DNA from 2 places in the Streptomyces sp. SLBN-8D4 genome. Region 1 is predicted to be linked to the other one. Evidence: riboswitches for the same ligand, from Rfam matches in the RefSeq annotation. Region 1 holds a riboswitch; the other holds the start of a gene.
The links. Region 1 has a riboswitch for S-adenosylmethionine ahead of thrC (threonine synthase). Riboswitches for the same ligand answer to the same signal wherever they lie in the genome.
Positions count from the first base shown of each region.

Region 2: another riboswitch for S-adenosylmethionine. It lies ahead of RKD20_RS32275 (aminotransferase class V-fold PLP-dependent enzyme); the one in region 1 lies ahead of thrC (threonine synthase).

Region 1 is NZ_JBMGQC010000001.1:5,356,924-5,368,831, forward strand. Features, by position in the region: gene RKD20_RS24330 (glucosyl-3-phosphoglycerate synthase) at 27-971, opposite strand; SAM riboswitch class I at 1,120-1,278, shown strand; gene thrC (threonine synthase) at 1,296-2,576, shown strand; gene RKD20_RS24340 (MoaD/ThiS family protein) at 2,573-2,848, shown strand; gene RKD20_RS24345 (cold-shock protein) at 3,292-3,498, shown strand; gene groL (chaperonin GroEL) at 4,021-5,643, shown strand; gene RKD20_RS24355 (NADH:flavin oxidoreductase) at 6,008-7,141, shown strand; gene RKD20_RS24360 (metallophosphoesterase family protein) at 7,170-8,045, shown strand; gene RKD20_RS24365 (carboxylesterase/lipase family protein) at 8,121-9,644, shown strand; gene RKD20_RS24370 (hypothetical protein) at 9,670-10,239, opposite strand; gene RKD20_RS24375 (Uma2 family endonuclease) at 10,440-11,117, opposite strand; gene RKD20_RS24380 (hypothetical protein) at 11,177-11,908, opposite strand, start outside.
Region 2 is NZ_JBMGQC010000001.1:7,103,553-7,115,460, forward strand. Features, by position in the region: gene RKD20_RS32240 (Ig-like domain-containing protein) at 1-106, shown strand, start outside; gene RKD20_RS32245 (hypothetical protein) at 200-601, opposite strand; gene RKD20_RS32250 (cytochrome c oxidase subunit 3) at 747-1,367, shown strand; gene RKD20_RS32255 (c-type cytochrome) at 1,428-2,237, shown strand; partial or broken gene RKD20_RS32260 (ubiquinol-cytochrome C reductase) at 2,408-2,782, shown strand; gene RKD20_RS32265 (cytochrome b) at 3,287-4,924, shown strand; gene trpD (anthranilate phosphoribosyltransferase) at 5,112-6,176, shown strand; SAM riboswitch class IV at 6,253-6,369, shown strand; gene RKD20_RS32275 (aminotransferase class V-fold PLP-dependent enzyme) at 6,490-7,851, shown strand; gene RKD20_RS32280 (protein kinase domain-containing protein) at 7,920-10,079, shown strand; gene RKD20_RS32285 (Lrp/AsnC family transcriptional regulator) at 10,098-10,379, opposite strand; gene RKD20_RS32290 (rhomboid family intramembrane serine protease) at 10,376-11,116, opposite strand; gene RKD20_RS32295 (hypothetical protein) at 11,288-11,527, shown strand; gene RKD20_RS32300 (NYN domain-containing protein) at 11,563-11,908, shown strand, end outside.

The DNA of each region.
Region 1 (11,908 bases):
TGTCACCCGTTCTGCCACCCGGGCCGTCACGCGACCTTCCGCTCCGCGTACTCCGCGATCTCCACCATCGGCGGCCGCTCCTCCGTGTCCACGGAGTACGTGCGCGGCTCGAAGCCGTCCCGGCCCCGCTCGAACTGGGTGAGGGCGGGCCGGATCATGTGACCGCGGGCCAGCCGGAGCTGGGCGGTGCGGTAGATCGCGGCGGACATCCGGCCCAGGGCCTGTCCGTCCTGGTGGCGGTGCTTGCGCACCCCGACGTCCACCTGGGCGAGGGCGTTCAGGCCGACCAGGTGCAGGGCGTCGACCAGCATGCCCAGCTCGACGCCGTAGCCGACGGGGAACGGAAGCTGCTCCAGCAGCGAGCGCCGGGCCGCGTACTCGCCGCCCAGCGGCTGCACGAAACCGGCCAGCTGCGGCCAGTGCATGTTCAGCAGCGGGCGCGCCATGAGCTCGGTGACCCGGCCGCCCTGCCCGGCGGCACCGCCCAGGGGACGGTCGTACATGCCCTTGACCAGGTCGACCTCGGGGTCGGTGAGCAGCGGGCCGACGATGCCGGAGACGAAGTCCGAGGAGAACTCCTTCAGGTCGGCGTCGATGAAGCAGACGATGTCCCCGCTGGTGACGAGCAGGGAGCGCCACAGGACCTCGCCCTTGCCGGGCACGGTCGGTATGCGCGGGAGGATGTCGTCGCGGTGGACGACCCGCGCCCCGGCCGCGGCGGCGACCTCCGAGGTGCGGTCGGTCGATCCCGAGTCGACGACGACGATCTCGTCGACGAGCGGGACCTGCTGCATGAGGTCATGACGGATCACGGCGACGATGTCACCGACCGTCTCCTCCTCGTTGAGCGCGGGCAGGACGACACTGACGGTCCGACCCGTGCTCCGCTTCGCGGCCATGATCCGGTGGAGTGGGCGATCGCTCGCGGACCAGGACCGGGCGGCCAGCCAGCGCTCGACTTCGTTCAGCACAGTGCGCGGCTCCTCTGCGTGTGATCTGCGTGTGATCCATCTCGCCGTTCGGACGACTATCTCAACTGTCCTGGCCTTCGGTTACAGTCTTGAACAACGCGGGTGACCATCGCATGTCCTGGGTGGCCCGCCGTTCACAACTTCATACCGCTCATCCAGAGGGGCAGAGGGATACGGCCCGATGAAGCCCCGGCAACCCTCCAGTCGGTTCTCGTAGCGATCGCTGACGATCGTCTCCGCGAGGCTCCCGACTCGGGAAGGTGCCAAATCCGTCTCACGGCGAGATGCGTCGTGAGGAAGATGAGGAGAAAGGGCCTCGCCTCCATGGCTGCGCAGACAGTTGCAAGCACCACGAACTCCGTCGACCTGGGTCCCGCCGCGGCGCTGAGCTGCCGCGAATGCGGTCACCGCGTCCCCCTCGGCCCGGTCTTCGCCTGCGAGGAGTGTTTCGGCCCGCTCGAGATCGCCTACGACTTCTCGGCCTACGACACCGAGGAGCTCCGCAAGCAGATCGAGGCGGGACCCGCGAACATCTGGCGCTACGCCCCGCTGCTGCCCGTCCCCGCGGACGTGGCGGACAAGCCCAACATCAACCCCGGCTGGACCCAGCTCGTCAAGGCCGACAACCTCGCCCGCGAGCTCGGCGTGACCGGCGGCCTGTACATCAAGGACGACTCCGGCAACCCGACGCACTCCTTCAAGGACCGTGTCGTCGCGCAGGCCATCGAGGCCGCGCGCGCCTTCGGCTTCACCACCCTCTCCTGCTCCTCCACCGGCAACCTCGCCGGTGCGGTGGGTGCCGCGGCCGCCCGCGCCGGCTTCCGCTCCTGCGTGTTCATCCCGCACGACCTGGAGCAGGGCAAGGTCGTCATGGCCGCGATCTACGGCGGCGAGCTCGTCGGCATCGAGGGCAACTACGACGACGTGAACCGCTTCTGCTCCGAGCTGATCGGCGACCCGGCCGGCGAGGGCTGGGGCTTCGTCAACGTCAACCTGCGGCCGTACTACGCGGAGGGGTCCAAGACCCTGGCGTACGAGATCTGCGAGCAGCTCGGCTGGAAGCTCCCCGACCAGTTGGTCGTGCCGATCGCCTCCGGATCGCAGCTCACGAAGATCGACAAGGGTCTGCAGGAGCTGATCAAGCTGGGGCTCGTCGAGGACAAGCCGTACAAGATCTTCGGCGCGCAGGCCGAGGGGTGCTCGCCGGTGTCGGTGGCGTACAAGGCCGGGCACGACGTGGTCCGCCCCCAGAAGCCGGACACCATCGCCAAGTCGCTCGCCATCGGCAACCCGGCGGACGGCCCGTACGTGCTGGACATCGCCCGCCGAACCGGCGGTGCGGTGGAGGACGTGAACGACGAGCAGATCGTGGACGCGATCAAGCTGCTGGCGCGGACCGAGGGCATCTTCGCGGAGACCGCGGGTGGCGTGACCGTGGGTGTGACGCGAAAGCTGATCGAGAACGGCGTCCTCGACCCGACGAAGACCACGGTGGTGCTGAACACCGGCGACGGTCTCAAGACCCTGGACGCGGTGGCCGGTACCGGGCTCACCGCCACGATTCGTCCGAACCTGGACTCTTTCCGAGAGGCTGGCCTCGCATGAGCGTCAACGTCCGCATCCCCACCATCCTGCGCACCTACACCGGCGGCCAGGCCGAGGTGCAGGCCGAGGGTGGGACCCTCGCCGAGGTCATCGCCGATCTGGAGAAGAACCACACCGGTATCGCCGCGCGTGTTCTCGACGACCAGGGCAAGCTGCGGCGGTTCGTGAACGTGTACGTGAACGACGACGATGTGCGGTTCGAGCAGGGGCTTGAGACGGCGACGCCCGACGGGGCCGGAGTCTCCATCATCCCGGCGGTTGCCGGCGGGTGACCTTATGACTGGTCATTACCTTCGGTAACAGTAATTACCGAGTGTTCATCCGATTGCCCTCTCCGCGAGAGAAGCGGAGGGGGCAATTCTCTATGGTTGAGCACGGTACAGTTGGGGAACCCGCTGCTTCCTTCATGCCGGACGCATATGAGTTCCGACTTCGGATGCGACGAGAAGTAGCCAAAGTGTGTGGGTTCTTTGCGCCTTATGCTCCTTTTATGGGGCCCGACTTGCCCCGAATTCGGGCGAATTCTCACTACATTCCGGACCCCTTCCGTCCAGAATTCTCGTCCGATTGACCTGTTGCAGACGGCAGTTGGACAGATACATTCAGCCGCGGTCGACGCGTTCCGGCGCACGCCCCCAACCATGTGGGGGGTGAGGTCTGACCCGGATCCATGAAGTGTGGATCCGTGCAAGGGCCAGTAATAGGGGAGTTAGGCATGGCTCAGGGCACCGTCAAGTGGTTCAACGCGGAGAAGGGGTACGGCTTCATCGCGGTCGACGGTGGTGCGGATGTATTCGTCCACTACAGCGCGATTCAGATGGACGGCTACCGCACCCTTGAAGAGGGCCAGCGGGTCGAGTTCGAGATCTCGCAAGGTCAGAAGGGGCCGCAGGCGGACATGGTCCGTCTCGCGACTGGCTGAAGCACGCGCCGGGTAACAACAGCGTCGTTCTTCGTTCTTCTCCGAAGGGCCCGTACCCATGGGGAGTCATGGGTACGGGCCCTTCGGCATGTGCATGTGCCTCCGGCGGCTGGGCGGGGTCTTGTGCGGGCGCGGGTGGGGTTTCGGGTGCGGGTTCGGTGGGGGCGGGCGTTTCTGCGCAGTTCCCCGCGCCCCTGGATGCCTGCGGCGGCCCCTGATCGTCCGTGGCGCCGGGCCACTGCAACCCACCCAGGGGCGCGGGGAACTGCGCGCTCAGCCCCCACCGGCAGGCAGCCGTCCGACGGTCGAACGCACCCCGGTCTTCGGTAGGCGCTTGCACTCGACCATGCCGAGTGCTAATCATTGGCGTTAGCACTCTGAAGGTGAGAGTGACAAAGATGGACCGGGTCGGTGAGGCCCGCAGGCCTAGTGGGGCAAGGATCCGCAGGCAGGCGAGCCGTCCGTCGCGGGCGCGGGCGCGGTCCGAAGGAATCACCCCCAGTCCTGGAGGGACCACTTCACATGGCCAAGATCATCGCGTTCGACGAGGAGGCACGGCGCGGCCTCGAGCGCGGCATGAACCAGCTCGCGGACGCCGTCAAGGTGACGCTCGGCCCCAAGGGCCGCAACGTCGTCCTCGAGAAGAAGTGGGGCGCCCCCACGATCACCAACGATGGTGTCTCCATCGCCAAGGAGATCGAGCTCGAGGACCCGTACGAGAAGATCGGCGCCGAGCTGGTCAAGGAAGTCGCCAAGAAGACGGACGACGTCGCCGGTGACGGTACGACCACCGCGACCGTTCTCGCCCAGGCCCTGGTCAAGGAAGGCCTGCGCAACGTAGCCGCCGGCGCCAACCCCATGGCCCTCAAGCGCGGTATCGAGAAGGCCGTCGAGGCCGTCTCCGGTGCCCTGCTCGAGCAGGCCAAGGATGTCGAGACCAAGGAGCAGATCGCCTCCACGGCCTCCATCTCCGCCGCCGACACCCAGATCGGCGAGCTCATCGCCGAGGCGATGGACAAGGTCGGCAAGGAAGGCGTCATCACCGTCGAGGAGTCCCAGACCTTCGGTCTGGAGCTGGAGCTCACCGAGGGTATGCGCTTCGACAAGGGCTACATCTCGGCGTACTTCGCCACCGACATGGAGCGGATGGAGGCGTCGCTCGACGACCCGTACATCCTCATCGCCAACTCCAAGATCGGCTCCGTCAAGGACCTGCTCCCGCTCCTGGAGAAGGTCATGCAGTCGGGCAAGCCGCTGCTGATCATCGCCGAGGACGTCGAGGGCGAGGCCCTGTCGACCCTGGTCGTCAACAAGATCCGCGGCACCTTCAAGTCCGTCGCCGTCAAGGCCCCGGGCTTCGGTGACCGCCGCAAGGCCATGCTCGGCGACATCGCCATCCTCACGGGCGGCGAGGTCATCTCCGAGGAGGTCGGCCTCAAGCTGGAGAACGCGACCCTGGACCTCCTGGGCCGCGCCCGCAAGGTCGTCATCACCAAGGACGAGACCACCATCGTCGACGGTGCCGGTTCCTCGGACCAGGTCAACGGCCGGGTGAACCAGATCCGCGCCGAGATCGAGAACAGCGACTCGGACTACGACCGCGAGAAGCTCCAGGAGCGCCTGGCGAAGCTCGCCGGTGGCGTCGCCGTCATCAAGGCCGGTGCCGCCACCGAGGTCGAGCTCAAGGAGCGCAAGCACCGCATCGAGGACGCCGTTCGCAACGCGAAGGCGGCCGTCGAGGAGGGCATCGTCGCCGGTGGTGGCGTGGCCCTCATCCAGGCCTCCTCGGTCTTCGAGAAGCTGGACCTGGAGGGTGACGAGCTGACCGGCGCCAACGCCGTGAAGCTGGCCCTGGAGGCCCCGCTCAAGCAGATCGCCGTCAACGGTGGTCTCGAGGGTGGCGTCATCGTCGAGAAGGTGCGCAACCTGCCCGTCGGCCACGGCCTGAACGCCGCGACCGGTGAGTACGTCGACATGATCGCCGAAGGCATCATCGACCCGGCGAAGGTGACCCGCTCTGCCCTGCAGAACGCCGCCTCCATCGCCGCGCTCTTCCTCACCACCGAGGCCGTCATCGCCGACAAGCCGGAGAAGGCCGCCGCGCCCGCCGGTGGCGGTATGCCGGGCGGTGACATGGACTTCTGATCACCCCCGGGCCGCGAGGCCTGACGGTTGATCAACGTCCTTGCCGGGGGCGGCCCTTCCTGGGAACAGGGGGTGGCCGCCCCCGGTCTTTTCTTGCGCTATGCTTGATCACGAGCCGCTCGACGTGAACTCCCGTCGGTCGACTACGCGTTGGTGGTCCAAGGAAAGACGCCCCGCTTCCTGCGGGGAGATGCAGGTGCAAGGCCTGCCCGGCGCTCGATCGAAGCCCGTCCCACACTCGTGGGGCGGGCTTCTTCCATGCGTGGCCGGAGTCACAGCGGCAGTGGGAAATCATGGAGCCGACGAGGTGGTTGACACCTGGGAGAACGTCCATGCGTATGCACATACCGAGGAGTACCCCCACGTGACCTCCCCCGCCACCCCTCCGGCCCCCTCCCGCGCCGCCGAGATCCTCTCCCGTCCGGTCCACATCAACGGCCTGACCGTCCCGAACCGCATCGCGATGGCGCCCATGACCCGGATGTTCTCCCCGGGCGGTGTCCCCGGCGAGAACGTGGCGTCGTACTACTCCCGCCGCGCGGCCGCCGGGGTCGGTCTGATCGTCACCGAGGGCACCTACGTCGGCCACGAGTCGGCAGGGAACAGCGACAGCGTCCCGCGGTTCCACGGCGAGGAGCAGCTGGCGGGCTGGGCGAAGGTCGCGGAGCAGGTGCACGCGGCGGGCGGCACCATCGTCCCGCAGCTGTGGCACATCGGCATGGTGCGCGAGCAGGGCCAGGCGCCCTACGCCGACGCCCCCGCCGTCGGCCCTTCCGGCGTGCGGCCCGGCGCCGACGAGCCCACCGGCAAGGCCATGACCCAGCGCGACCTGGACGACGTCATCGGTGCGTTCGCCGAGGCCGCGGCCGCCGCCGAGCGCATCGGCTTCGACGGCGTGGAGCTGCACGGCGCCCACGGCTACCTCCTCGACCAGTTCCTGTGGGCGGGCACCAACCGCCGCACCGACGCCTACGGCGGTGACCAGATCGCCCGTACGAAGTTCGCGGCGGAGATCGTGGCGGCCGTACGCGAGACGGTCTCGCCCGAGTTCCCGGTCATCTTCCGGTACTCGCAGTGGAAGCAGGAGGCCTACAAGGCGCGGCTCGCCGAGACGCCGGAGGAGCTGGAGGCGATCCTCGCCCCGCTCGCCGCGGCCGGTGTCGACGCCTTCCACGCCTCCACCCGCCGCTACTGGCTCCCCGAGTTCGACGGCTCCGACCTCAACCTCGCCGGCTGGACCAAGAAGCTCACCGGCAGGACCACCATCACCGTCGGCTCGGTCGGCCTCGACGGCGACTTCATCCGCGGCTTCATGGGCGAGGGCTCCCCGGTCAAGGGCATCGACGACCTGCTCGACGCCCTGGAGCGCGAGGAGTACGACATGGTCGCCGTCGGACGGGCGCTGCTCCAGGACCCCGAGTGGGCCGCGAAGGTTCTGGCGGGCCGCTTCGACGAACTGCAGCCGTACGACGCGTCCGCGCTGAAGACCCTCAGCTGAGCGTCAACCCAGGGGTACTGTCCGGGAGATGAGGATCCTCCATCTCTCGGACACCCACATAGAGCGCACCGACGCCCCCGGCAAGAGCGGCGTCAACGCCACCGACTCGCTGCGGCTGATGCTCGCCGAACTGCGGCATCTGCGGGACGTCGACGCGGTCGTCGTCACCGGGGACATCGCCGACGACGGCGCGGTGGAGGCGTATGCGGCGGTACGGCAGCTCGTCGGGGAGTTTGCCCGGCCGCTGGGCGCTCCCGTCTTCTTCACCACCGGCAACCACGACGAGCGCGAAGCCTTCGGCAAGGTGCTGGGCAGCGGGCACGACCGGCCCGAGGCCGTGCTGCAGACCGAGGCGTCCGAGCGGGCCGCGGTGAGCACGGTCGACGGGTACCGGTTCGTCACGCTGGACTCGCTGGTGCCGGGGAAGGTCTACGGCCGTATAGGTGCTGCCCAACTGGACTGGCTGCGGGGCGTGTTGAGCACCCCGGCCGAGCGGGGAACCGTCCTCGCCTTCCATCATCCGCCCCTCAGCCTCGGCCTGTCCGTCAGCCAGCCGGTCTTCGGGCTGCTCAACCCCGAGGAACTGGCGTCCGCGATCCAGGGCAGTGACGTGCGGGTCCTGCTGACCGGGCACTTCCATTGCCAGCTCTTCGGGATGCTGGGGTCGGTGCCGGTGTGGGTCACGCCGGGCGTGGTCAACCGAATCGACCTGACGACGCCGTACGGCACGGAGCGGGCGGTGCGCGGGGCCTCGGCCTCGCTGGTGGAACTGGGCGGACCGGCGAGCCCGATGTTCCACACCTTCCACGCACGGGACCCGCGGGCGCACGAGACGGTGTACCAGCTGGACGAGGAACAGACACGGAAGGTGCTGGAGAAGCACGGTCCCACCGCGCTCGGCTGACGACTTGGTTGACTCAGGCAAGGGACGTGGGCTGGAGTGAGGCGAAGCAGCCCCGACCTGTGAGGAGTTCGACCGATGACGTCAGCCGAGGGTCTCGAAGTGCGTACCGCGGCCGGTGCCGTGCGCGGGCGCGCCGAGGACGGACTGGTGGTCTTCCGGGGGATCCCGTTCGCCGAACCGCCGGTGGGTGATGCGCGGTTCCAGGCGCCGCGGCCCGTCAGGGGCTGGAAGGGGACCCGGGAGGCGTACGCCTTCGGGCCCCCGCCCCCGCAGGAGTCCGGCTTCCGGGGCCGGGCCGGCGTGCTGCCGACGCCCACCGGCGACGACTGGCTGACGGTCAATGTCTGGACCCCCGCGACGGACCCTTCGGCCCGCCGCCCAGTCATGGTGTGGATCTACGGCGGCGCCTACAAGCTGGGTCACTCGGGCAGCCCCGGCTACGACGCCCAGCATCTGGCGCGCGCCGGTGACGTGGTCGTCGTGACCCTCAACTACCGCGTCGGCATAGAGGGGTTCGCCCTACTGGAGGGGGCGCCCGCGAACCGGGGGCTGCTGGACCAGGTCGCGGCACTGGAGTGGGTGCGGGACAACATCACGGCGTTCGGCGGGGACCCCGGGCGGGTCACCGTGTTCGGGGAGTCGGCGGGCGCGGGCTCCGTGGCCTCGCTGCTGGCGATGCCGAGCGCGCGGGGCCTGTTCGGGCGGGCCATCGCGCAGAGCGTGCCCGGCACCTACTTCTCCGCCGAACTCGCACAGGACATGGCGATGGAGATCGGCAAGGAGGCGGGGCTCGCTCCCGCGGCCGCCGCGCTTTCGGCCGTGGATCCGCGCGAACTCCCGGCGGTCGGCGAGCGGTTGAGCGCGCGGATGCGCGAGTACGACGACCGGTGGGGCCAGGTCGCGCCGACCGCGACGCCCTTCGCACCGGTCGTCGACGGGGAGGTGCTGCCATGCACCCCCTGGGAGGCGCTGGCGGCGGGCGCGGCGCGGGACGTGGAGCTGCTGGTCGGGCACAACCGGGACGAGTACCGGCTCTTCCTCGCCCTCGGCGAGCAGCTCGGCAAGATCACGGAGGAGCAGGCGGCCGCGGCCCTGCGGATGTTCGCGCCGGGCCCGGACGGGGAGCGCGCCTACCGCGAGGCCTTCCCGGACGCCACACCGACCGAACTGTGCGAACGCGTCCAGACGGACTGGCTGTTCAGCCTCCCGTCCCTTCGCCTCGCGGAGGCGCAGGTCGCGGGCGGCGGACGGGCCCACTTGTACGAACTGACGTGGTCCGCACCGGCGTTCGGCGGTGCGCTCGGCGCGTGCCACGGCCTGGACATTCCGCTGCTGTTCGGCACGTACGACGCCGACCTCGGGATTCTGCTGTTCGCGGGGGCCGGGGTGCCGGCCGAGGCGAGGGCACTGACCTCGCTCTTCCAGTCGGCGTGGACGGGGTTCGCGCGGACCGGGGACCCGGGGTGGCCGGCGTACGACGGCGAGGGGCGCGCCACTCGGGTCCTGGACGTGACGCCCGAGGTGCGGCCGTACCCGGAGGAGGTGGCGCGGCGGCTGTGGGAGGGGTACGACTTCCGCGCGCTGCCGCTGCTGAAATAGGCCTCGTGCCTCTCGGCCTCGGGGTCTAGAGGTTGCCGAGCGGCTCGATGTCCACCTTCACCGGGGTGCCCCACACCCGCAGCACCTCGTAGTCGGTGAACTCGTGGACGAGCCGGTACGCCATCGCGGCGCGCGGGCCGCGGCGCTGGGCGTTGAGGTAGAGCTCGGCCTCGTGCCGGTCCCGCCTCGGCGTCCCGCACAGCTGCCACTCCTGGCCGGTCCACTGCTCGGGGAGCCAGCGCTGTTGGGGCTGGGGCCGGTCCTCCCGCACCCCGTACCGGGAGGGGGTGGGTTCGGTGGAGCGGGGGCGCGCGGACGGTCCGTTGATCTCGGCGCGGCGGGCGGCCCGGCGCCGGGTCTCGCACAGCAGGCACAGGTCGGGGGCGTTCTCGTCGACCGGGCCGTTCGGGTGCTCGGCGCAGCGGGTGGTGGGGGCGGCGGCGCTGACGCTGTCCTCCAGGAGGTCCAGGGCCCGCTTGAGGTCGCCCTTCATCTCATGCAGCTTGGCGTCCGGGATGTCACCGGTGAGGGCGTCACCGTGCTCGCCGAGCACACGGAGGGCGCGGCCCAGGGCGGTGAGCTGGGCGTGGTTCATGGGATGGCTCCGGGAATCTCGGGGCGGTCTCGGTCCTCGGTCTCCAGCAGCGCCATGAAATCGTCGTGGGACAAAGCCGGTCCGGCCGGAGCCGCCGTACGGGCTTGCGCTGCGGCGATGTCGGCTTCGTCACGCGAGCGCTGGGGCTCTTCCGGCTCGCTCACGACTGTACACACACGGGGGTCCTTACCTGGGGCGGGTCAGTCCGCGTAGTCCTTGAGCTTCTCGGTGTCCAGGGTGACGCCGACGGGTGCCGGGAGGTCGACCACGGATCCGTACGGGTAGGCCGGGCTTTGCTGATACGTCCCGTTGCGGGGGTCGCTGTACACGGTAAGGGCGTCGATGTCCCGGTCGACGAGCAGGTAGACGGGGATATCCGCTTCCGCGTACCCACGAACCTTGTCGACCCGGTCACGGCGGTCGGTGTCACGGTCGTGGGAGGTGACCTCGACAACCATGAGGACACCCTCCGGATCGGCCCAGTCCCCCTCCTGCGCGATGAAGTGGTCGAACGGCGCCAGCGCACCGTCCGCGCAGGCGTGCCCCTTGCGGTACGCACCCACCCTGAGTCCCTGCTCGGGGTACAGGGCCAGATCGGGGCGCTCCTGCATGAACAGCCGGGTGAGCCACACGACGATGGCCCGGTGGCGCTGGTCGGGCACCGGCTTGACCTCTAGCTTTCCATCGATGAGTTCAAGATGGACACCCTTGGGGGCCCTGCGGGCAAGCTCCTCGAAGTCCTCGACCGAGATGCGATCGCCTTTGACGTACAGCCGCCCGTGGACGAGTTCGAGCTCCACGTTCTGCGGGGCCTTTCGGGCAAGCTCCTCGAAGTCCTCGACGGACATCTGTGGACGCTCAGCAGTGCTGGGGGTCATGGCGTCGCCTCCTCCCCTCCATGGTGCCCCGGGGCGATGACGGCGGACCGTAGGAGCGGTCATACGGGCGCCCCTTCTTCTCGCTTCAGGGACATCGCGGCCCGGATCTCGTTCGCGCGGGCGTGGATCTCGGGGGCGGTCGGCAGTGTGGTGGGGCGGGTGGGGGCGGGTTCGCCCCGGCAGCCCTTGCACACGCCGCCCGGCAGGGCCTCCGGGCGTCCGACCACCCCGCACTCCGCGCACTCCAGGATCCGGCGGGGCGGCTGCGGGGCGGGCGGTTCCGGGGGGATCTTGTCGGTCAGGCGCCGGCGGAGGAGGGCGGCCGGGTGGTGGACCTGGATCGGCAGACCGCTGGTGAGGGCATGGCGCACGGCGTCCTCGCCGACTCCTCGGGCGAACCACTCCGCGACCAGCGGGGCGAGGGAAGCGCAGTCGGCGGCGGAGAGCGACAGGGACGGGGTTTCGCGGCCCAGCGCGGCGAGGAGGATGTGGGCGCGGGTACGGGTCGGCGGGCGGGCTTCGCTGTCCTTCGGTACGTCACCTCTCGTGAAGGCGGCCCACCAGTCGTCATTTCGTACGGTACGGGTGAACCACGATCGGGTGATCCAGTGGTGCCCTCCGGAAGCGGAGTCCAGGCGTTCGCGCCCCCGGCGCAAGTGGCCTGCCTGTTGGAGCCGGTTGAGGGCGGTACGGAGCGCACATTGCCCGTACGGCAGCGTCTTGGCCAGTGTCTTTACGGAGATGTCGGCGCCGTCGGGCAAGCGGTCGACGTACGCGGCGATGGCGGCTTC
Region 2 (11,908 bases), 1.7 Mb from region 1:
GAACCTGGACTGGAAGAAGTGGCGCGACGGCAGCGCCCTGGTGGCAGGAACCCCGGACGCCCCGAGCGCTGACCAGGTTGCGAGGCTGAGGCCCCGGAGCGTCTAGCCAGGGGCTCAGTGGACTCCTCAGGGGCGCGGGGAACTGCGCGACCAGCCACAACGGACCCGCAGCCGCCCGCAAAGCGCAGGAACCGAGCTCCTAGGCGCTCAAAGCCTTCCGAGACCGCAGCAAGGAAGCCAGCGCCGCCGCGAACTCCACCGGATCCACCGGATGCGTCACCGCGGCCTCGGCCCGACTCCACGTGGCCAGCCACGCGTCCTGCGGCCGCCCGATCAGCAGCAGCACCGGCGGGCAGTCGAACACCTCGTCCTTGATCTGCCGGCACAGGCCCATGCCCCCCATCGGCACGGCCTCCCCGTCCAGCACACAGACGTCGATCCCGCCCTTGTCCAGCTCCTTCAGCACCGCCGCGGGTGTGGCGCACTCCAGGAACTCGACCAACGGGACGTCCGGAGCCGGTCGCCGGCCGGAGGCGAGCCGTACCTGCTCGCGGGTGTTGGAATCGTCGCTGTAGACCAGCACCGTGGCGGTCGGCTGCATTGTTCCTCCGTGACGTCAGCGTCGTAAGGACAGGCCCGTTGGGCCGGATGCTACTCCCTTGAACACCACGTCAACACCGGTATGGAGCAGGGAGACACTCCGAACGGCACCCCCCGGGGTGAGGGCGGGATAAGCGACCGACATAATGTCGGTCGTGGCGACAGCAACGACAGAGACAACCGGGCACGCGCACCCATCGGTCAACCGGCCGAACCTCACCAGCGTCGGAACCATCATCTGGCTGAGTTCCGAGCTGATGTTCTTCGCGGCCCTCTTCGCGATGTACTTCACCCTGCGATCGGTGACGGGTCCCGACCACTGGAAGGAAATGGCGTCCAGCCTGAACTTCCCGTTCTCGGCGACGAACACCACGATCCTGGTGCTTTCCTCCCTCACCTGCCAGCTCGGCGTCTTCGCCGCCGAGCGCGGTGACGTGAAGAAGCTCCGGGGCTGGTTCATCATCACCTTCATCATGGGCGCGATCTTCATCGGCGGTCAGATCTACGAGTACACCGAGCTGGTGAAGAAGGACGGGCTCTCGCTCTCCTCCGATCCGTACGGCTCGGTGTTCTACCTGACCACCGGCTTCCACGGCATGCACGTGACGGGCGGCCTCATCGCGTTCCTGTTCGTTCTCGGGCGTACCTACGCGGCCAAGAGGTTCACCCACGAGCAGGCGACCGCGGCCATCGTCGTGTCCTACTACTGGCACTTCGTCGACGTCGTCTGGATCGGCCTCTTCGCCACGATCTACATGATCAAGTAGCCGGGCCCGCTCCCGACATCGCAAGCATCGACGCAGAAGATCCTGACACCGGGGTAATCCGTGAAAAAGCTCTCCGCACGACGACGCCACCCGCTGGCGGCGCTCGTCGTCCTACTCCTCGCGCTGGCATGCACCGGGGGGCTGTACGCCGTGTTCGCCCCCGCGGACAAGGCGAAGGCAGATGAAACCGCCCAGTCCCTGGCCATCGACGAGGGCAAGAAGCTCTTCGCCGTAGGCTGCGCCAGCTGCCACGGCACCGGGGGTCAGGGATCCTCCGACGGTCCGAGCCTCGTGGGCGTGGGCGCCGCGGCCGTCGACTTCCAGGTCGGCACCGGCCGTATGCCGGCCCAGCAGCCGGGTGCGCAGGTTCCGCGCAAGAAGGTCATCTACACGCAGGCCGAGATCGACCAGCTGGCCGCGTACGTCGCCTCGCTGGGTGCCGGTCCGTCCGTCCCGACCAAGGCGCAGTACGGCCCCGACGGCGCCGACATCGCCAAGGGCGGCGAGCTGTTCCGTGACAACTGCACCCAGTGCCACAACTTCACCGGCAAGGGTGGCGCGCTGACGCACGGCAAGTACGCGCCTAGCCTTGAGGGTGTCGCCCCGAAGCACATCTACGAGGCCATGCAGACCGGCCCGCAGAACATGCCGTCGTTCCCCGACACCACGCTGTCGGAGCAGAACAAGAAGGACATCATCGCGTACCTGAACGCGGTCAACGGCGACGACACCGTGAGCCCCGGCGGCCTTGAGCTGGGCGGTCTCGGCCCGGTCTCCGAAGGCCTGTTCGCCTGGATCTTCGGCCTCGGCGCGCTGATCGCAGTCGCCGTCTGGGTCGCCGCTCGGACCGCAAAGGCCAAGAAGTCATGAGTAGCCAAGACATTCCAGAAGAGAACCTGCCCGCAGAGCAGGACGCGCACGGCGCGGTCGGCGTCGCGGACGAGAAGAACCCGTTCGCGGACCCCGGCCTCCCGCCCCACGAGCACCGGGTGCAGGACATCGACGAGCGGGCCGCCAGGCGGTCCGAGCGCACGGTGGCCATGCTGTTCACGGTCTCGATGCTGTCGACGATCGGGTTCATCGCCTCGTACGTGGGCATCCCCCACGACAAGTCGATCTTCGTGTTCCCGATCGGGCACATCAACGCGCTGAACTTCGCGCTGGGCCTGACCCTCGGTCTCGCCCTCTTCGCGATCGGCGCGGGCGCGGTCCACTGGGCCCGCACCCTGATGTCCGACGAGGAGATCGCCGACGAGCGTCACCCGATCGAGGCGCCCCCCGAGGTCAAGACCAAGGTCATGGCCGACTTCAAGCAGGGAGCCAAGGAGTCGGCGCTCGGCCGTCGCAAGCTGATCCGCAACACCATGTTCGGCGCGCTGGCCCTGTTCCCGCTCTCCGGCGTGATGCTGCTGCGCGACCTCGGTCCGCTGCCCGGCACCAAGCTCCGCCACACCATGTGGCGCAAGGGCCTCCAGCTCGTCAACATGAACACCAACGAGCCGTTGCGTCCCTCCGACGTCGCGGTCGGCTCGCTGACCTTCGCCAAGCCCGAGGGTCTGGAGGAGCACGACGAGGAGTTCCAGACCGAGATCGCCAAGGCCCGCCCTGATGATCGTCCGCATCCAGCCGGACAACATCAAGGACAAGCGCGAGCTCGAGTGGTCGTACGAGGGAATCGTCGCGTACTCGAAGATCTGCACCCACGTGGGCTGCCCGATCTCCCTGTACGAGCAGCAGACGCACCACGTGCTCTGCCCCTGCCACCAGTCCACCTTCGACCTCTCCGACGGTGCCCGGGTGATCTTCGGCCCCGCCGGTCACGCCCTGCCGCAGCTGCGGATCGGCGTGAACGACCAGGGTTACCTCGAAGCGCTCGGCGACTTCGAGGAGCCCGTCGGTCCTGCATTCTGGGAGCGCGGATGAGCACTAACGAGTCCTCCGAGTCCCGCGCACGCGGGAAGGCGCCGGCCGGCGAGCGCGTCGCCGACTGGGCCGACGGACGGCTGGGGATCTACTCCCTGGCCAAGTCCAACATGCGCAAGATCTTCCCCGACCACTGGTCGTTCATGTTGGGTGAGGTCTGCCTCTACAGCTTCATCATCATCATCCTCACGGGTGTGTACCTGACGCTGTTCTTCCACCCGTCGATGAACGAGGTGGAGTACCACGGCAGCTACGTCCCGCTGCAGGGACAGCTGATGTCCGAGGCGTTCAACTCGACCATGCACATCTCCTTCGATGTGCGCGGTGGTCTGCTGATCCGGCAGATCCACCACTGGGCGGCGCTGATCTTCCTCGCCGGCATGTTCGTGCACATGATGCGTGTGTTCTTCACGGGCGCGTTCCGCAAGCCGCGTGAGGTCAACTGGCTGTTCGGCTTCCTGCTGTTCGTCCTCGGCATGTTCACCGGCTTCACCGGTTACTCGCTGCCGGACGACCTGCTCTCCGGCACCGGTGTCCGCTTCATGGAGGGCGCGATCCTGTCCGTGCCGATCGTCGGCACGTACCTGTCGTTCTTCCTGTTCGGCGGGGAGTTCCCGGGCGGCGACTTCGTGGCCCGCTTCTACTCGATCCACGTCCTGCTGCTGCCGGGCATCATGCTCGGCCTGGTCGTCGGCCACCTGATCCTGGTCTTCTACCACAAGCACACGCAGTTCGCGGGTCCCGGCAAGACGAACAACAACGTCGTCGGCATGCCGCTGCTGCCGGTCTACATGGCCAAGGCCGGAGGCTTCTTCTTCCTGGTCTTCGGTGTCATCGCGGCCATCGCGGCGATCGCCTCGATCAACCCGATCTGGTCGATGGGCCCCTACCGTCCCGACCAGGTGTCCACGGGCGCCCAGCCGGACTGGTACATGGGCTTCTCCGAGGGCCTGATCCGTGTCATGCCGGGCTGGGAGATCAACTTCTGGGGCCACACGCTCGTCCTGGGCGTGTTCATCCCGCTGGTCATCTTCCCGCTGGTCCTGGTCGCGATCGCGGTCTACCCGTTCATCGAGTCCTGGGTCACCGGCGACAAGCGCGAGCACCACATCCTGGACCGGCCGCGCAACGCCCCGACGCGTACGGCCTTCGGTGTCGCGTGGATCACCTGGTACATGGTGCTGCTGATCGGTGGTGGAAACGACCTCTGGGCCACCCACTTCCACCTGTCGATCAACGCCATCACCTGGTTCGTGCGGGTGGCGTTCTTCGTCGCCCCGGTCCTCGCGTTCGTCGCCACCAAGCGGATCTGCCTCGGCCTCCAGCGCCGCGACAAGGACAAGGTGCTGCACGGCCGCGAGTCCGGCATCATCAAGCGCCTGCCGCACGGTGAGTTCATCGAGGTCCACGAGCCGCTCAGCCAGGAGCAGCTGCACACGCTCACGGCGCACGAGCAGTACGCGCCGGCGCAGATCGGTCCCGCGGTCGACGAGAACGGCGTCGAGCGGAAGATCAAGGGCACCGAGAAGCTGCGCGCCAAGCTGAGCGAGGCGTACTACGGCGACGAGGCCCAGATCCCCAAGCCGACCGTCGAGGAGTACAAGGAGATCACGAGCGGCCACGGCCACCACTGATCGCTGCTTGTCGCTGCGCTCGCCACGCGCGGTAGTAAGGGCCCGTCCGGTGTGTCGGACGGGCCCTTTGCCGTGGGGGTTCGGTGGGGGCTTGTCGGGTCCCGTCCGAACGCCGGACGGGGCCCTGCGGCGTGCTGTGGGCTGGATAGGGTGTGGGCACACTTTCTACGACATCTGGAGCGGCCCCATGAGCGCTGTGACCCCCGCTGGAGGCGACACCGCGGCGGGCCGTTCCTGGCCCGAGGTACTGAACGCCCTGCTGTACGGACGGGACCAGAGCGCCGACGCGACGGCGTGGGCCATGGACCGGATCATGCAGGGCGAGGCGACCGACGCGCAGATCGCCGGCTTCGTGGTCGCCCTCAGGGCCAAGGGCGAGACGGTCGAGGAGATCAACGGGCTGGTGCGGACGATGTACGCGCACGCCAATGTGATCGAGGTGCCCGGGCGGACCGTGGACATCGTCGGCACCGGCGGCGACGGCGCCAAGACCGTCAACATCTCCACCATGTCGGCGATCGTCGTGGCCGGCACCGGCGCCACGGTCGTCAAGCACGGCAACCGGGCCGCCTCCTCCGCGTCCGGCGCCTCGGACGTCCTGGAGAAGCTCGGCGTCAACCTGGAGCTGACCCCGCGACGGGTGGCCGAGGTGGCCGGTGAGGCCGGGATCACATTCTGCTTCGCGGTCAAGTTCCACCCGGCGCTGCGGCACGCGGGCGCCGCCCGCGGGCAGTTGGGCATCCGCACGGTGTTCAACATCCTCGGCCCGCTGACCAACCCCGCACGGGTGCGGTCCCAGGCGGTCGGGGTCGCCGATCCGCGCATGGCGCCGGTCGTCGCGGGCGTCTTCGCCGAACGCGGCAACTCCGCCCTCGTCTTCCGCGGCGACGACGGCCTCGACGAGCTGACGACCACGTCGACCTCCCGCGTCTGGATCGTCCGCGACGGCAAGGTCACCGAGGAGAGCTTCGACCCCCGGGACGTCGGCATCGAGCTGGTGCCGGTGGAGGCCCTGCGGGGCGGTGACCCGGCGTACAACGCGGAGGTCGCCAGGAAACTGCTGGACGGCGAGACCGGCCCGGTCCGTGACGCCGTACTCCTGAACTCGGCGGCCGCGCTGGTCGCCCTGGACCCGGGCACCGGGACCCTGGCCGAGCAGCTCCGGGCCGGGATGGACAAGGCCGCCGAGTCGATCGACTCGGGGTCGGCGAAGCGGACGCTGGAGCGCTGGGTGGCCGCGAGCAACGCGTAGCGAACACCAGGGCGTCGTCCCGCGATCCGGACACGGGTTGCGGGACGACGATCACCTCACGTATTTTCTTTGACCAGGTCATGAGTGACAGTCATGAGGCCCCGGCCGACTGTCCGGCAACCCTCCGTCCGTGGCGGGGTGCCCCGGGTGAAGACCAGGCCGTAGGCAGCGAGGTCTGCGGCAAGCACGGATCCCTCACGAACCAGGGATCCTGGTCGTTCGAGGAGTCTTCCGTGAGCAAGCGAATGCGATAGGGCGCCGAGCCCCGCCTCCGCACACCCATCTCACTTTTCTCTTTCCACGGGAGTTCCCCATGTCTGTCTCCACCGCTGCCTCCGCCCAGACCATTTGTGCCCAGCTGCCCGTTCTGGGCCGGGATGTCACCGTCCCGCTCGTGACCGGCGGCGAAGTCACCTACGCGGCGCTCGACTACGCGGCCAGCGCACCGGCCCTCCAGCGGGTGTGGGACGACGTGGCGGCGTACGCGCCCTACTACGGCAGCGTGCACCGCGGGGCCGGCTACCTCTCCCAGCTGTCGACCGACCTCTTCGAGAACGCCCGCAGGACCGTCACCGAGTTCCTCGACTGCCGCGACGACGATCAGCTGATCTTCACCCGGTCGACCACCGACTCGCTCAATCTCCTCGCCGCCGCCCTCCCCGCCGACTGCCAGGTCTTCGTCTTCGAGACCGAGCACCACGCGAGCCTGCTGCCCTGGCAGGACGCCCGGGTCAGCTACCTCGACGCGCCGCGCACCCCGCGGCAGGCCGTCGAGACCCTGGAGAAGGCCCTCGCCGACCGGGACCCCCACGGCCCGGCCCTGGTCTGCGTCACCGGCGCCTCCAACGTCACCGGTGAGCTGTGGCCCGTACGAGAGCTCGCGGCGGCCGCCCACTCCCACGGTGCCCGCATCGTGCTCGACGCGGCCCAGCTCGCCCCGCACCACCCGGTGAGCGTCCGTGACCTCGACGTCGACTGGATCGCCTTCTCCGGCCACAAGCTCTACGCACCCTTCGGCTCCGGTGTCCTGGCCGGCCGCGCCGACTGGCTGCGGGCCGCCGACCCCTACCTCGCGGGCGGCGGCGCCAGCCGCAAGGTCACCCGGCGCGAGGACGGGGGAGTGGACGTGGAGTGGCACGAGAGCGCCGCGCGGCACGAGGCAGGCTCGCCCAACGTCATCGGCGCCTACTCCATCGCCTCCGCCTGCAAGGCGCTGACCGAGGCCGGGTTCGGCAGCCTGGTCGCCCGTGAGCAGCACTTGATCGGGAAGGTCCGCGAAGGGCTGGCCGAGGTTCCCGAGGTCCGCGTCCTGTCCCTCTTCGGCGACGACGCCCCCCGCGTCGGCGTGATCTCCTTCGTCGTCGAGGGCTGGAACAGCTCCCACTTCGCCGCCGCCCTCTCCGCCGAGTACGGCATCGGCGTCCGCGACGGCCTCTTCTGCGCCCACCCCCTCGTCCGCACCCTCCTCGGCAGCGACCCGCAGTCCCAGGGCGAGTGCGGTGCCCCCGAGGCCGCGCCGGGCGAGAAGTCCCTCAACGCGATCCGGGTGAGCTTCGGCGCGGGCACGCCGGACGAGCACGTGGAGCGCTTTGTGAAGGCCGTGAAGGAACTGGTCGCGGACGGTGCGAAGTGGACGTACCGCACCGAGGACGGCCGCTGCGTCCCGGCCGTCTGACGTACTGAGGTCCGGCACGCGTATACGCTCCCCCTCGGCAGCCGTACGGAATGCAGGGGGAGCACGGGGTGCAGGAGCTGCGCGAGACGGACCCGCGGACCATCGGGCCCTACGAGGTCCTGGGCAGACTCGGGTCCGGCGGCATGGGCGAGGTGTACCTCGCCGAGGCGCGCGGCGGACTGCGGCTGGCGGTGAAGGTCGTACGGGCCGAGCACGCCGAGGACCGCACCTTCCGCGCCCGGTTCCGGCACGAGGTGCGGGCCGCGCAGACCGTCGGCGGGGCGGGCACGTACACCGCGCGGGTCGTGGACGCGGACACCGAGGCCGCGCGGCCGTGGATGGCGACCGAGTTCGTGCAGGGACCCAACCTGCGGGACGCGGTGCTCGACCGGGGACCGCTGCCCGCGGACGCGGTACGGCTGCTGGCGGCCGCGCTCGCCGAGGCGCTCGCCGCGATCCACGGCAAGGGGCTGGTGCACCGGGACCTCAAGCCCTCCAACATCCTGCTCTCGCCGGACGGCCCCCGGGTCATCGACTTCGGGATCGTCCGGGCCCTGGAGGGCACCGCGCTGACCCGGACCGGCGTGGTCGTCGGGTCGGTCGGCTATCTCTCGCCCGAGCAGATCCGCAACGGCGCCCAGGTGGTGCCGGCCAGTGACGTCTTCTCCCTGGGCGCGGTCCTCGCCTACGCCTCCGGCGGCAAGGAACCCTTCGGCGAGGGCCAGGACTCGGTCGTCCTGCTGCGGATCCTGACCGGGGACGTCGACCTGTCCGCCGTACCGGAGGAACAGCTGCCGCTCGTGGAGGCCTGTCTGCGGGACGACCCCACCGCGCGGCCGACCACCGCGGAGCTGGTCGCGGCCGCGGGGCACAGCGCGGGGTCGCTGCGTGAGGGGTTGCGGCCGGGGTGGTACGCCCCCGGTGCCGAGAAGGAGCCCGAGGCCGTGCACAGCGGTGCTCACTGGGTTCCCGGGCACGACTCGGGGGAGCGGGGGAGCCGGGTCGAGTACGTGGCGCCCGTGACCGTCACGGACGTCCCCGTGGTCACCCCGGTCACACCGGCCACCGCCCCGCCGTCCCGGCGCGGGCTGCTGCGGGCCGTGGCGGGCGGCGCCGGCGTGGTCGCGGCCGGAGGCCTGGGCGGCTGGCTGTGGCTGCGGGCGGCGCCGGACGGATCGGCGAAGGCGAAGGCGAAGGCGAAGGCGGGGGCGGGGGGCCCGACGGGCACGCCCGCGACGGGCTGGCAGTACAAGGTCCAGGGGCTCGGCGGGCGGCGCGGCCCCTGCGCGGCGGTCTCGCCCGACGGCACCCGGGTGTACGTCGGCGGCGCGGACGGCGCGCTGCACGGTCTTGACCTGGACGGCCGGACCGTGTGGCGGACCCGGCTCGGTGCCGAGGCCATGTCCCCGCTCGCCACCGCCGACGGCGTGTACTGCCTGCTTGAGGACGGCCAGGAGGGCGCCTCCAAGCTGTGCGCGCTCGGCCGGGGCGGCAAGATCCACTGGACCAGGTCGTTCGCCGCGAACAGCCAGTTCCCGGTCGCCGCGGGCCAGCTGGTCCTGGTGTCCTACGGCCACGGCTCGGACGCGGGCGGGGTGCGGGCCTACGCCCCCGACGGCAGCGTGCGCTGGTCCACGTCGACCGGACCGGCGCCCACCGGCGAACCCGTGGTGGCGGACGGCGTGGTGTACGTCGGCACCTTCGGGGACCGGGTCCACGCCCTGGACGCGAAGACCGGCAAGCGGCTCTGGGCGACGACGGCCGGTGCCGACCCCGGGCGGCCCGCGCCGGTCGGCGACACGCTGCTGGTCGGATCGGGCGGCGAGCGGTCGCTGCACGGCATCTCCCGCACCGGCAAGCCGCTGTGGGACGCGAGCAACGACAAGGTGTACGGCGGCCGCTACTTCACCTGCGTGCCCTTCGCCGGCCTGGCCGTCACCGCCTCCGACTACGAACTGGTCGCCCTGGACCCCGCCGACGGATCGACGGCGTGGTCCTTCCAGTTCACCGACGACGGAAACCAGTACAGCGACCCCACGGTCTCCGGCGACACCGTCTACGTCCGCCACGGCTCGACGCTCTACGGCCTCGACCGCAGGGGGAAGCAGACCTGGCACCGGCGCGTCGAGGGCGGCGCGTCCGTCGGAACCCAGAGTCCGGTCGTCCGGGACGGCCGGGTGTACGCCGCGACCGCCGACGGCATCACGGTGCTGGCGCTCGACTCCTAGCCGGCAGGGGGCGGAGGCTCAGCTGTCGAGGCCGATCGCGAACGCGGCCTCCAGGTCGTGCTGCGAGTAGGTGCGGAAGGCCACGTGGGTGTCCGTCGCCTCGACGCCCGGGATCTTGCTGATACTGCCGGGGATGACCTCGGCGAGGTCCTCGTGCTGCTTGACCCGGACCATGGCGATCAGGTCGTACGTGCCCGTCACGGAGAAGACCTCGCTCACGGACTCCAGCGCGGCGATCCGCTCCGCGATCTCGGGGATCCGGTCCACGCTGGTCTTGATGAGGACGATCGCGGTGATCACGGCTGGTTCTCTCCCTCGGGGGCCGGAGCTGGGGCGGCCCTCACTCTAGTCGTACGGCCGAAACGCACCCAGGCGAAGACCAGGCCCAGGCCGAAGCCCACCAGGTGGGCCAGATAGGCCACCCCTGGGCCGTCGGCGGCCCGGCCCGCCGCGAGCCATTGCAGCGCCGCCCAGAACGGGAGGACGACCCAGGCGGGAAAGCGCAGCGGCAGGAAGAAGAGGAACGGCAGGAGACTGGTCACCCGGGCCCTGGGGAACAGGAACAGAAACGCGCCGAGGACCGCCGAGATCGCCCCGGAGGCACCGACCAGGGACTGCGCGGAGTCGGCGTTGGCGGCCGCGTAGCCCAGCAGGGCGAGGTAGCCGCAGCCGACGTAGAACAGGAGGAACTGCACCCGGCCCATCCGCTCCTCGGTCATCACCCCGAACACGTAGAGGAAGAGCATGTTGCCCAGCAGGTGCACCCAGCTGCCGTGCACGAACAGCGCGGTGGCCGGGGTGAGGGCGGCACCCGGCGAGCCCTCGAAGAGCTCGGCGGGGACCACGCCCCAGCGGTGGAACCAGGCCCGCTGGGCGGCCAGGGCCGCGTCCCCGGAGCCGTAGGCCGGGTCGAGACCCGAGGCGGGGCCGATCACGAAGACCAGAGAGCACAGGGCGATCAGCCCGTAGGTGACCGGAGCCGGCCCCCACAGCGCCCTGCCTGCTCCACCGACTGTGACCCTCCAGTTGCTGATCATGAACACAGAGCATGACGTAACGGGACGCAACCGAACAGAGCGCCTCGCCGCCGGAGAGGTCCTGCGGACGTCCGAGCGGCGAGTACCCGCCAGGCCGTAGGGTTACGAGCCACATGCACCGGGATGCCGGTGCGTCACCGACAATGGCTAGTAGGAAAGAGCACAGGCACGATGACGGTTCCCCTCCCGACCGCCTCGACGCGGTGGCGCTGCACCCTCTGCGGCAACCTCACGCGCTTCGACGTGACCCGCTCGTCGAAGGTCGTCGAGTACGTCCACCTCGACCTGGCGGGAGACCCGAAGGTCGAGGAGCGCGAGGTGGTCAGTGAGACCATCGAGTCGGTGCGGTGCCGTTGGTGCAACGCCGTGGACCAGGTGGAACTCGTCGACAGGCCGGGCGCCGGCTCCTGACCGGGCCGGCCCCGCACAGTGATGGGGTGTGAGGGATGGTGGAGACACAAGGCGGGGAGCCGGGCGACGGCGCCGCCGAGGTCCTCGACCGTCCGCTGCCCGACGGTGTGCGGCGCAGGGTCGTGCACATCGTCTCCGAGGGTTTCGGCGGGCTGACCGTCGGCGAACTGCCCGCACAGCTGAGACAGTACGCGCGCTTCGCGCCGAACCGGCGGGCCAAGTTCGCGGGCAACGCGATGGCGGCCGCGCTGGAGACCGATCCGCTGTTCCGCCAGCGCATCGGGGAGAAGTTCAGAGAGGCCCAGCCGGAGCTGTCCGGCGCCCTCGAATCCGGTGCCCCGCCCCCGGCCGCGGACCCGCTCGATGTGGCGGCCGCGGCCT